DNA from 2 places in the Evansella cellulosilytica DSM 2522 genome. Region 2 is predicted to be linked to the other one. Evidence: a T-box and tRNA genes for the amino acid it is inferred to sense, from the RefSeq annotation. Region 2 holds a T-box; the other holds one or more tRNA genes.
The links. The T-box of region 2 lies ahead of metG (methionine--tRNA ligase). A T-box ahead of a tRNA ligase gene usually reads a tRNA of that ligase, here a tRNA-Met.
Positions count from the first base shown of each region.

Region 1: it encodes a tRNA-Met, which carries the amino acid that the T-box ahead of metG (methionine--tRNA ligase) is inferred to sense. The anticodon was not compared.

Region 1 is NC_014829.1:1,109,951-1,116,391, forward strand. It holds rRNA gene BCELL_RS05040 (23S ribosomal RNA) at 1-1,509, shown strand, start outside; rRNA gene rrf (5S ribosomal RNA) at 1,579-1,694, shown strand; tRNA gene BCELL_RS05050 (tRNA-Asn) at 1,703-1,778, shown strand; tRNA gene BCELL_RS05055 (tRNA-Ser) at 1,782-1,874, shown strand; tRNA gene BCELL_RS05060 (tRNA-Glu) at 1,886-1,960, shown strand; tRNA gene BCELL_RS05065 (tRNA-Val) at 2,111-2,186, shown strand; tRNA gene BCELL_RS05070 (tRNA-Met) at 2,448-2,524, shown strand; tRNA gene BCELL_RS05075 (tRNA-Asp) at 2,580-2,655, shown strand; tRNA gene BCELL_RS05080 (tRNA-Phe) at 2,689-2,764, shown strand; tRNA gene BCELL_RS05085 (tRNA-Thr) at 2,775-2,850, shown strand; tRNA gene BCELL_RS05090 (tRNA-Tyr) at 2,913-2,997, shown strand; tRNA gene BCELL_RS05095 (tRNA-Trp) at 3,018-3,091, shown strand; tRNA gene BCELL_RS05100 (tRNA-His) at 3,115-3,190, shown strand; tRNA gene BCELL_RS05105 (tRNA-Gln) at 3,201-3,275, shown strand; tRNA gene BCELL_RS05110 (tRNA-Gly) at 3,283-3,357, shown strand; tRNA gene BCELL_RS05115 (tRNA-Cys) at 3,364-3,438, shown strand; tRNA gene BCELL_RS05120 (tRNA-Leu) at 3,469-3,557, shown strand; tRNA gene BCELL_RS05125 (tRNA-Leu) at 3,599-3,683, shown strand; gene BCELL_RS05130 (DUF1871 family protein) at 3,850-4,107, shown strand; gene BCELL_RS05135 (sigma-70 family RNA polymerase sigma factor) at 4,417-4,959, shown strand; gene BCELL_RS05140 (hypothetical protein) at 4,946-6,232, shown strand.
Region 2 is NC_014829.1:50,671-57,111, forward strand. It holds gene yabA (DNA replication initiation control protein YabA) at 1-267, shown strand, start outside; gene BCELL_RS00205 (tRNA1(Val) (adenine(37)-N6)-methyltransferase) at 385-1,107, shown strand; gene rsmI (16S rRNA (cytidine(1402)-2'-O)-methyltransferase) at 1,134-2,015, shown strand; gene BCELL_RS00215 (transition state genes transcriptional regulator AbrB) at 2,322-2,606, opposite strand; T-box leader at 3,030-3,285, shown strand; gene metG (methionine--tRNA ligase) at 3,403-5,373, shown strand; gene BCELL_RS00225 (TatD family hydrolase) at 5,475-6,242, shown strand.

The DNA.
Region 1 (6,441 bases), 1.1 Mb from region 2:
AACAGGTTGAAATTCCTGTACCACCACGTCACCGTTTGAGCAACGGGGGGACGCAGGAAGGTAGGGTAAGCGCACTGATGGATATGTGCGTCGAAGCAGTGAGGCTGACAAGTAGGCAAATCCGCTTGTCATAAGGCTGAGCTGTGATCGCGAGGGAAATTATAGTACCGAAGTTCCTGATCCTACACTGCCAAGAAAAGCCTCTAGCGAGGTGACTGGTGCCCGTACCGCAAACCGACACAGGTAGGCGGGAAGAGAATTCTAAGACGCGCGGGAGAACTCTCGTTAAGGAACTCGGCAAAATGACCCCGTAACTTCGGGAGAAGGGGTGCTCTATTAGGGTGTATGCCCGAGAGAGCCGCAGTGAATAGGCCCAAACGACTGTTTATCAAAAACACAGGTCTCTGCCAAGCCGTAAGGCGAAGTATAGGGGCTGACACCTGCCCGGTGCTGGAAGGTTAAGAGGAGGGGTTATCCTTCGGGAGAAGCTCTGAATTGAAGCCCCAGTAAACGGCGGCCGTAACTATAACGGTCCTAAGGTAGCGAAATTCCTTGTCGGGTAAGTTCCGACCCGCACGAAAGGTGCAACGATTTGGGCACTGTCTCAACGAGAGACCCGGTGAAATTATATTACCTGTGAAGATGCAGGTTACCTGCGACAGGACGGAAAGACCCCATGGAGCTTTACTGTAGCTTGATATTGGATTTTGGTACAACTTGTACAGGATAGGTAGGAGCCTTGGAAGCCGGAGCGCTAGCTTCGGTGGAGGCGTCGGTGGGATACTACCCTGGTTGTACTGGAATTCTAACCTCGGTCCGTAATCCGGATCAGGGACAGTGTCAGGTGGGCAGTTTGACTGGGGCGGTCGCCTCCTAAAAAGTAACGGAGGCGCCCAAAGGTTCCCTCAGAATGGTTGGAAATCATTCGTAGAGTGCAAAGGCATAAGGGAGCTTGACTGCGAGACATACAGGTCGAGCAGGGACGAAAGTCGGGCTTAGTGATCCGGCGGCACCGTATGGAAGGGCCGTCGCTCAACGGATAAAAGCTACCCTGGGGATAACAGGCTAATCTCCCCCAAGAGTCCACATCGACGGGGAGGTTTGGCACCTCGATGTCGGCTCATCGCATCCTGGGGCTGAAGTAGGTCCCAAGGGTTGGGCTGTTCGCCCATTAAAGCGGTACGCGAGCTGGGTTCAGAACGTCGTGAGACAGTTCGGTCCCTATCCGTCGCAGGCGTAGGAAATTTGAGAGGAGCTGTCCTTAGTACGAGAGGACCGGGATGGACACACCGCTGGTGTACCAGTTGTTCCGCCAGGAGCATAGCTGGGTAGCTACGTGTGGAAGGGATAAGTGCTGAAAGCATCTAAGCATGAAGCCCCCCTCAAGATGAGATTTCCCATCACGTAAGTGAGTAAGATCCCTCAGAGATGATGAGGTTGATAGGTCTCATGTGGAAGCATGGCGACATGTGAAGCTGAGAGATACTAATCGATCGAGGGCTTAACCAAACTTTATTAAGACGATCATTTAATCAGAAAATGTTATCTAGTTTTGAGAGGATAAACTCTCATAAATAGTCCAGTGACGATAGCGGAGAGGTCACACCCGTTCCCATGCCGAACACGGTAGTTAAGCTCTCCAGCGCCGATGATAGTTGGGGGTTTCCCCCTGTGAAAGTAGGACGTTGCTGGGCGCTTATATTCCACAGTAGCTCAGTTGGTAGAGCAATCGGCTGTTAACCGATCGGTCGTAGGTTCGAGTCCTACCTGTGGAGCCATAAGGAGAGCTGTCCGAGTGGCCGAAGGAGCACGATTGGAAATCGTGTAGGCGGTTTAGAGCCGTCTCGAGGGTTCAAATCCCTCGCTCTCCGCCAGAAAAACATCTGGCCCGTTGGTCAAGTGGTTAAGACACCGCCCTTTCACGGCGGTAACACGGGTTCGAATCCCGTACGGGTCACCAATTAATTATTCGGATACTGCGGAGGATTAGCTCAGCTACGAGCGAAACTTCATTGAAACAACTACGAGTTGTCTCGACGGATAAAACCACAGAGCATTACTAGTAGAGGAAGAGACAGGGACTTCCCTGAAATAGCATCATCAACGCTGCGGAGGATTAGCTCAGCTGGGAGAGCACCTGCCTTACAAGCAGGGGGTCGGCGGTTCGATCCCGTCATCCTCCACCATCAATTTTTCTTCACATTATTATTTGTGAGAACATACATTACAAATGTATGAGATATAATGATTCAGTTTTTAAATACAGATCAAGTGAAAGTTCAATACAACATCCGTAATCTTTATAACGTCGCGGGGTGGAGCAACGAGCAGAACATCGTCGAATTAACTACGAGTTGTCTCGACGCATAAACTTCAAAGCGTAGCTAGAAGAGGAAGAGACAGTAAGAAACTACAAAGTATTACAACATCCGTAATCTTTATAACGTCGCGGGGTGGAGCAGTCTGGTAGCTCGTCGGGCTCATAACCCGAAGGTCGGTGGTTCAAATCCGCCCCCCGCAACCAAATTTTTAACAGAAGATAAACAAACATTGTTATAAAAAATAAGTACTAATATTTAGGTCCCGTGGTGTAGCGGTTAACATGCCTGCCTGTCACGCAGGAGATCGCGGGTTCGATTCCCGTCGGGACCGCCATTTTTTATTAAGTATTAGAGTACAAATGAAAATGGCTCGGTAGCTCAGTCGGTAGAGCAATGGACTGAAAATCCATGTGTCGGCGGTTCGATTCCGTCCCGAGCCACCATTTTATATTTGCTGGCCTAGCTCAATTGGTAGAGCAACTGACTTGTAATCAGTAGGTTGGGGGTTCAAGTCCTCTGGCCAGCACCAGTAATTAAATTTTTCCCTTGACTATTATTAAAACTTTTTGTAACATAATAATTGTCTCTCTCGGAGGGGTAGCGAAGTGGCTAAACGCGGCGGACTGTAAATCCGCTCCCTCAGGGTTCGGCGGTTCGAATCCGTCCCCCTCCACCATTTATTTTTACTACCGTTTTAGGGGCATAGTTTAACGGTAGAACAGAGGTCTCCAAAACCTCCAGTGTGGGTTCGATTCCTACTGCCCCTGCCAGAGTATAACAACTGAAGATTATGGCGGTTGTGGCGAAGTGGTTAACGCACCGGATTGTGGTTCCGGCATTCGTGGGTTCGATTCCCATCAGCCGCCCCATATTTTTTAATGGGCTATAGCCAAGCGGTAAGGCAACGGATTTTGATTCCGTCATGCGCAGGTTCGAATCCTGCTAGCCCAGCCATTATTTTGCGGGAGTAGTTCAGTGGTAGAACACCACCTTGCCAAGGTGGGGGTCGCGAGTTCGAATCTCGTCTTCCGCTCCATTTATTGGCGGCATAGCCAAGTGGTAAGGCACGGGTCTGCAAAACCCTTATCCCCCGGTTCGAATCCGGGTGCCGCCTCCATGAATAGCATATTTTTTAGCAATAAGTCCTGCCGGGGTGGTGGAATTGGCAGACACACAGGACTTAAAATCCTGCGGTAGGTGACTACCGTGCCGGTTCAAGTCCGGCCCTCGGCACCATTTAAATTAGACAAGCTATAGCTATTCAATGAGGCTTTTTAGCCGGTGTGGCGGAATTGGCAGACGCGCACGACTCAAAATCGTGTTCCTCACGGAGTGTCGGTTCGACCCCGACCACCGGTACCATATAAATAATATACGTTAATATTAAAATAACCAGTTAACTCATAAATGTTGATATATCAATGTTTATGAGTTTTTTTATGTTTTCGAGTATAACATGGAAAAGGGGGCGATTTACACACATTTTCCACAAGGATGTGTATTAATTGCCTATAAGGAGGAGATTAATATGGAAAGATCGGCTAACAATGTTGTAACTAAGCACGTGAATAATTGGGATCCAGAACTACTTTTAGAAATGGGAGCTCCTGATGATGAGTACGAATTTGAGATCGAGCGTATAACGAAAGAAATATCACGCTGCCAAGATGAAATTGAAGTGGCAGAAGTTATTAAAGACATTTTTGATGATTCGTTTGGTAGGGATTTTCCCCTTGAAGAGTGTCTTGAAATAGCTAAAAAGATATGGGTTAATTTACATAACTAAAGTGACAGCAGGTCATTTATAATTACCCTCGGCTGAAAAATAGAGTAGAGTTGCGTTGCTGATTTAAAGTCCCCGCCCTCCTATACAGTACTTTGGGGGCGTGCACTTTGTTTATATTAAGTTAATGATAAGAAGCTCTTACTATAAGTAGTGTTTATACATAGTATTTGGACAAAAAGAACTATCCAACCTTTTCGAAAAGCTAAGACTACTAAAATATAAATAGAAATTATAGAATTAGTGCATCCGAATCATGTCAAATTTCGTCAAAGAGGTGGATTGAAAGTATTGGGAGAGGGGGAGGGCTATGTGTCTGTCTTAAATAGGCAAGATACAATGGATGATGTTTTTCTTGAAGTACTTATTAATCAATATTATGAGGCTCTTGTGAATGTCTCATACACCTATGTGAAAAATTGGAGTACTGCGGAAGATATTGTTCAGGATGTATTTATCAAGATCTTAAATAGTTATCATCTTTTTGAAAACCGATCATCTATTAAAACATGGTTGTATAAGATTACAATGAATAAATCGAAAGATTATTTGAGGAAAACATATTTTAAAAGAGTTGTCATTATGGGTGTAATTGATAGATTAATAACCGACAGAACACCAGAAGATAATATTATTCAAAAATCGATGGATAAAGAGTTGGCAGAGTGCATTTTCATATTACCAATTAAGTACAGGGAAGTTATCATTCTTTTTTACTATGAAGATCTATCATTAACGGAGATGGGAGAACTACTCGGAGAGAATGTATCAACGTTAAAGAGTCGTTTGCAGAGGGCACGAAGAAGATTGAAAGAAGTATTATCTTCAAGGGGGATTACTTATGAGTCAATTTAATAAGAAGGATATTAAACGAGCTTTAAAGGAAACGAAGTTTTCTAGTAATCCATTTAATGCAAAAAACTCAAAACAAGTTTTACATATAATAAAAAATAAAAGTGGAGCAGGGAGGAATAGCTTCCTGGGAACTTGGTTAAAACCATCAGTAGTCTTACTCACTTCTTCTGCAATTCTATTTGTCTTAGTTTTTCATTACTACCAAACAGGCTCCTTTTCTCCTAGCAATAGTAATCAGACAGACGCTCTAGTCGTTGAAGAAGACGAAGAGAGAGAGGAATATCGTAAAGATGATGTAGCTGATGAGACACAAAAGATAAGGGAAATGATTGGTGTGGAAACAAACAGTGAACCAGAGGAGGTAGTGTATGAGTATGGTGATGGGATGTATGCCACTGAATCCCGAATTGATTATGTACGTGAAGTAAACGTTAAGAATTTTTTGGTTGACGGTGTTGATACTAATAATCTAGGTTATATCATGGAGGATGGGTACCATACGCTGATAAGTGCAAGTTTAGGTTTAGTTGAAAGTCAATTACCTGGTCAGATCTATCCTTTCAGTAGATTTACATACAAAGATGCCTACACGGAAGATCAAGTTGTTAATTTGAAGTTGCAATTTAACGAATTGTCATATATTTTTCCTGCTGGAAAGTTTGACGATGAGGAACTAATTCAGGCAACCTTCCTCCTATTAAGTGAAAATCAGGAAGAGGAGTATTTAAAGGATATTGTAAAAACCATTAAAACTGATTTTCCGACGATACCAGTTACTGTGTTATTTACAACAAAGTACGATTATTTTTTAAAGACCAATGCTATTGGTTATTACAATAATGTTCCTGTTATTCAGTATTTAAATGGAGTGCAATATGGGGAAAATAATGAACTTGCAAGTCACTTATCAAACAAATTTAACTTCATTTTTAACGAAGAAGTCAATGGAATTCATGATGTATTTGACATGTTTTATGTGCAAGGGTTTCACAATGGTTCGGGTACGAGAGCTTCTGTAGATTCACCGAGTACGGAAGCTAAAACCCTTTTATTATTAATTGAAGGAAATGAACAATTAGACGATGATCATTTAAATGTTTTTGCAGAAATGGTTATGGAAGAGGTATATGATTTCTACGGTACGAGTGACATTGCGCTTTCACTCCATATTTATAATATAAATGTGAGGGATTGGAATGGTATGTATGATGAACCTTATACAGTGGTAAAATTTCCTGATGATGATGATTGGATGATTTACGAGGTGGAGTGAGGTAGTTGTTTTAGAAACAGTGAAGTAGGAAATTGAGTATGCTTCGTATATTCCTATAAATTAGGAATCATGAATATTGATTCAACTTTTCCGGATAGTAAATAAGTTGTTCAGTAGACTAATTGTAAAAGTAACATAACTAGGAATAGTGGTATTGGATTCTAACTGTGATATAGTTTTCTAGAAAAAAACGATAATTTCTCCCGATC
Region 2 (6,441 bases):
CATCACCTTCAAATAGAGAATGATCATTTGCGTGATCGTATAGATCAAGATATGAAAGAAAAAGAAAACGATTCAAAAAACAACACCAGTCCGTCTCCAAAAGGCGATCAAGAAAGTGCAGGTCGTACTCATACTGATTTTCGTGAAGGCTATGATAATCTTGCACGCTTATATCAGGAAGGCTTTCATATTTGTAATATGCACTATGGAAGTATTCGTAAAGAGGGCGATTGTCTTTTCTGTTTAACATTTTTAAATAAAGTGTAAGCGGCTTTAAGTCTTTCCTTAAGTTAATAGGAAAGGCTTTTTCTTCATAGTCGCTATATTTTAAGACAGCATGAGAGAACACTGTTAATGGAGTGATGTAAATTGCAGGAGCAACCGATGGAAAGATTAGACTATATGCCAGGTAAACAACGTTATATTTATCAGAGGAAAGACATTTTTTCATTTTCAATGGATGCTGTACTATTAGGAAAATTTGCAAAAGTACCTAAAGAGCAGGGAAAAGTAATAGACCTTTGTTCAGGGAATGGTGCAATCCCATTAATGTTAAGCGTCAGAACAGAAGCGAAAATAGACGCAGTAGAAATTCAAGATATTCTTTGTTCATTAGCTGAAAGAAGCGTTAGTTATAATGGTTTAGAAGAACAAATAAACGTAATAAACAAAAATATTCTTCATTTACAAGATGAGGTGGAGTGGGGCACATATGATCTTGTGACATGTAATCCCCCTTATTTCCCTGTAATTGCGCTAGATCGAATAAATAATAATGAAAAAGTCTCTTATGCTCGTCATGAGATTGCCTGTAACTTAGAGGATGTCATACGTATTTCTTCGAGGTTAGTAAAACAAACTGGAAGGTTAGCGATGGTGCATCGTCCAGAACGTGTAGTGGAAATAATAACGTTAATGACAAAATATCAACTCGAACCGAAACGAATACAGTATGTTCATCCAAAAAAGGATAGAGAAGCAAATATGGTATTAATTGAAGGTTCACGAGCTGGAAAACCAGGGATAAAGACATTACCTCCGTTTATCGTATACGGTGATGGGAAAGAATTTACAGAGGAATTTAATAAATATTATCATGAAAAATAAATGGCGCTTAGAAGGGAAGACCAATCATGTTTATACAGCAAAGCTTTCGGAGTAACGATGAGGCAGGTTGTTTATATCTTGTTCCTACACCGATAGGAAATCTTCAAGATATGACATATAGAGCAGTGGATGTATTAAAAGGTGTAAATGTTATCGCAGCTGAAGACACAAGGCATACAAAAAAGTTATGCCATGTGTTTTCTATTGATACCCCGTTAATTAGTTATCATGAACATAATAAAAAAGAACGAGAAAACTATTTAGTAGAGCGAGTAAAGTCAGGAGAGAAAATTGCTTTAGTGAGTGATGCTGGTATGCCAGCTATTTCTGATCCGGGGTCTGATCTTGTTGCTAGGTTTACAGCTGAAGGGCTATCAGTCATTGCTTTACCTGGGGCAAATGCGGCATTAACAGCATTAATTGCGTCTGGCTTATCTACAGATGAGTTTACTTTTTTAGGATTTTTAAATAGAAAGAAAAAAGAAAGAGAGACAACACTAAAAAGATGGCAAGCATCATTGAGCACCCTCATCTTATATGAGGCTCCGCACAGATTAAAGGAAACTTTAGAAGCGGTACGAGAAGTATTAGGGAATAGACAAATAGCATTATGCCGTGAGATCACGAAACAGTATGAAACATTTGTACGAGGAAGAATCGAAGAGGTTTTATCACATATTGAGCAAGAAGGTATAAAGGGAGAATGTGTAATTATACTATCAGGCGCAACAGAAGAAGAGATAGAGCAATTACAGGAAGCTCCTTGGTGGGAATCCCTCTCGATTAAAGAACATGTGCAAGCGTATATTGATGATGAAGAGATGATATCTAAAGATGCAATAAAACGAACAGCAGAGGACCGCGGGTTAAAAAAACGAGATGTTTATCAGAAATATCATATAAACTAACGATGCATTGATTAGTATTAGCGTAGATGACCTAAAATTTTTCAGCCAATGAAACTATAATTGGCTGAAAAATTAAATAAAAAGGGAGACTCTTTAGGTGATAATCAACCTTTTGAGTCTCCCTCTTTATAAAGGATATGAATGTTTAAATTTTGCGGTGGAAATGATGCTACGCGTATTAGCGAGAAGAGCACTCAATACTACTTTAAAGACTAGCATCATTTCTTGATCGCTTCTAAGAAAAGACTAAAAACGAGCTTCGTCAAGCTCGTTTTTAGTCTTTTCTTATTAAGTATAAATAAAGTTCTAGTCTTGCTTAGTTAAATAATTTTCAAGCTCACGAATGATTTCTTTTGCACCTTGTGGGCTTAAAATAATTTTTCCATCTGCAATAGATAGGTTGTCGTCAGAAACTTCTCCAGTTACTTGACAAGTCATATTTGGCTTATATTTCTTCAAAACGATTTTTTCATCGTCTACATATATTTCTAGAGCATCTTTTTCAGCAATATCAAGTGTACGACGTAGTTCAATTGGAATAACAACTCTCCCTAATTCGTCAACTTTACGCACAATTCCAGTAGATTTCATACAATAAATTCTCCTCTCAATTAATATATCTTGATGTTATTTGTCATATCATGTCATTTTTCGACAAAATTCTATTAAACTTAGAATACCAAGTTTTCCAAAAGAAGTCAATTGAAAAATACTCTATATTTGTAAATTTAAATAGATATTTGTCGAATACGCAAAAGATTATAAAAAAGATGTTATTTTTTTATGTGAATTACAAAATCTTTTATAAAAAGTACTTACTCCTTTCTGTAAATTTGGAAAATGAGTATTGACTATATACCCTAAACTACATAGGCAAAACCTTTTTTTTCATATTTTTCCATAAAAGAAGTTTTAAAGCAGTAAAACTCGTGTTACACCTTGACATGGAACACGTTGATTATGTATATTTTGTAGAGTAAGATGGCATTTTATAAACCATGAAATTTACATATCATATGTCCAATGACAGGATGAGTAAAAGGTCGTATTTCATGACAGAGAGCCAGGGTAGCTGAAAACTGGTATGAAAAGCACTTTTGAATATGGTCCTTGAGGAATTTTCCTTCGAGCAATTAGGTTGTAAGGGGGAAACGTATCTAAGCGTTATTTAGTTAGCTACGACTATATTGTGTAGCTTCAGAGGCTGTCAAAGGATAAAGTAGACAGTGAATCTGGGTGGTACCACGTGAGTGTAACTTTCGTCCCAAGTTGGATGAGAGTTTTTTTATTTTTAACAAGTTATTTACAGGAAATCTTATGTTTTATTGTTTTTAAGTGTTGAATAACAGGAATACTAGTAAAAGGGAAAAGTTAGGAGGATGTGAATATGAGCGAAGCAAGGAAAACGTTTTATTTAACAACACCAATTTATTACCCGAGTGATAAACTACATATCGGCCATGCTTATACAACTGTGGCTGGGGATGCGATGGCCAGATATAAAAGGTTACGTGGTTACGATGTGATGTTCTTAACAGGTACTGATGAGCACGGCCAAAAAATTGAACGTAAAGCAGAGGATAAAGGTGTTTCACCACAGCAATTTGTTGATGATATTGTTAAAACGATTAAGAGTCTATGGTCTAAGCTAGATATTTCCTATGATGATTTTATTCGCACGACGGAGGAGCGTCATAAGAAGGTCGTTCAAAAAATATTTGACCAGCTATTGCAGCAAGGAGATATTTATTTAGATCAGTATGAAGGTCTTTATTGTACACCGTGCGAATCCTTTTTTACAGATTACCAAGCTAAGGATGGAAAATGTCCAGATTGTAGTCGTCCAGTAGAAAAGGTACAAGAAGAGTCGTATTTCTTTCGCATGAGTAAATATGCAGATCGATTACTAAAGTATTATGAAGAAAACCCAGACTTTATCCAACCAGAGTCGAGAAAAAATGAAATGATCAACAATTTCATTAAGCCTGGATTAGAGGATTTAGCAGTTTCAAGAACGTCATTTGATTGGGGTATTAACGTTAAAAGTAACCCAGAGCATGTTGTATACGTGTGGATTGATGCATTATCAAACTATATTACAGCGTTAGGGTACGGCAGTGATGATGAAACATTGTATAAAAAATATTGGCCAGCAGATGTACACTTAGTTGGTAAGGAAATTGTACGTTTCCATACGATTTATTGGCCTATTATGTTAATGGCTTTAGATTTACCATTACCAAAGAAAGTTTTCGGTCACGGATGGCTATTAATGAAGGACGGTAAGATGTCTAAATCCAAAGGCAATGTAGTCGATCCAGTACCACTCATTGAAAGGTATGGACTTGATGCTCTACGCTACTACCTACTAAGAGAAGTGCCTTTTGGTTCAGATGGAACATTTACTCCAGAAGGCTTCGTCGATCGAGTGAACTATGATTTGGCCAATGATTTAGGGAATTTATTAAATCGTACAGTGGCGATGATCAATAAGTATTTTGATGGAGAAATGCCAAAGTATATTAAGAATGCAACATCATACGATGAATCATTAGTCGACCACGTCAATGCAACAGTAAAGAAGGTTGAGGATGCCATGGAGGACATGGAATTTTCCGTTGCATTAACAGCGATTTGGCAGCTTGTAAGTCGTACAAACAAGTATATAGATGAAACACAGCCTTGGATTATAGCGAGAGACGAAACAGCAAAAGAACAATTAGGTTCTGTCATGTATCATCTTGCAGAATCGCTTCGATATATTTCCATCTTGATTCAGCCGTTCTTAACAGAAGCACCAAAGAAAATTTGGGAGCAGTTAGGGATTACAGAAGATCAAACAGTATGGAGCACATTACAGGACTTTGGAAAAACTGAAAGTGGAACAAAGGTTGTAACAAAGGGAGAACCGCTTTTCCCTCGACTTGATGTAAAGGAAGAAATAAAGCACATCATCGTTTCAATGGGTGGAGAAGTGATATCAGAAGAAGAGGAAAAAAATAAAAAACAGCAAGACAAAGCTGCTCCAGAAGTCGAGGAGATTACGATAGATGACTTTACAAAAGTTGAATTAAGAGTAGCGGAAGTCATGAAAGCTGAAAAGGTGAAAAAAGCAGATAAGCTACTAAAAATCCAGCTAGATTTAGGTTATGAGCAGCGACAAGTAGTCTCTGGAATTGCAAAATATTATACACCAGAAAATTTGGTAGGTAAAAAAGTAATATGTGTAACAAACCTTAAACCGGTAAAGCTTCGCGGGGAGCTTTCGCAAGGAATGATCCTTGCAGCATCTGAAGGAGATCAGCTTACTTTAGCGACAATAGGAGAGTCATTACCAAATGGTGCGAAGGTAAAATAAAGGAGTAGTTTTACTAATGAAATGAAAAGTGTCTCAGAAGGTATGATTACCATTTGAGACACTTTCTTACTATAACAAATAGAAAAAGGAGCATAGTAAACATGTTATTTGATACACACGTACACTTAAATGCAGATCAATATGAAGAAGATGTAAACGAAGTGATAGAGCGAGCTTTGGCTAACGAAGTTACAAACATGGTCGTTGTTGGCTTTGATGAGAAAACGATACCGAAAGCAATACAGTTAGCTGAAACGTATGACTTTATATATGCGGCTGTTGGATGGCATCCTGTCGACGCCATCGACTTTGAAGAGCGTCATTTACAGTGGTTAAAAGAGCTTTCGTCACATGAAAAAGTTGTAGCTATTGGTGAAACAGGCTTAGATTATCATTGGGATAAATCACCTAAGTCCGTACAAAAAGAAGTTTTTCGCAAGCAGATTCAATTAGCAAAAGAAGTAAAGTTGCCACTTATTATTCATGATAGAGAAGCCCATCAAGATATTGTAAATATATTGAAGGAGGAAGATGCACAAGAAGTAGGAGGTATCATGCACTGCTTCGGTGGTGATTTACATATAGCGAAACAGTGTCTAGACTTACGTTTCCATATATCTTTTGGGGGACCTGTTACTTTTAAAAACGCCCAGCTTCCAAAGGATGTTGCTAAAGAAATACCAATGGATCGTATTTTAGTTGAAACTGATGCACCATATCTAGCGCCACACCCATACAGAGGAAAAAGAAATGAACCAGCTTATGTAAAGCTAATAGCAGAAAAAATAGCTGAGCTAAAAGAAATAAATGTAGTCGATTTTGCAAAAATGACAACTGAAAATGCAAAAAAACTTTTCGGAATAAAGTGACATAGATTGATAGCGGATATTAAATAACAATGTCTAAAATAATCACGGAAATGTATTGTTCTACATAGCATGTACAAAACATAAAATAGTTGTGTCGAGAAGTTTCCCTACCAATATTTTTGGAAATACTAGATAATGGCAAGGATGATTCACAACAATTATGTTGACAAGATGGTGGCTCTGTCATATAATTTGGATT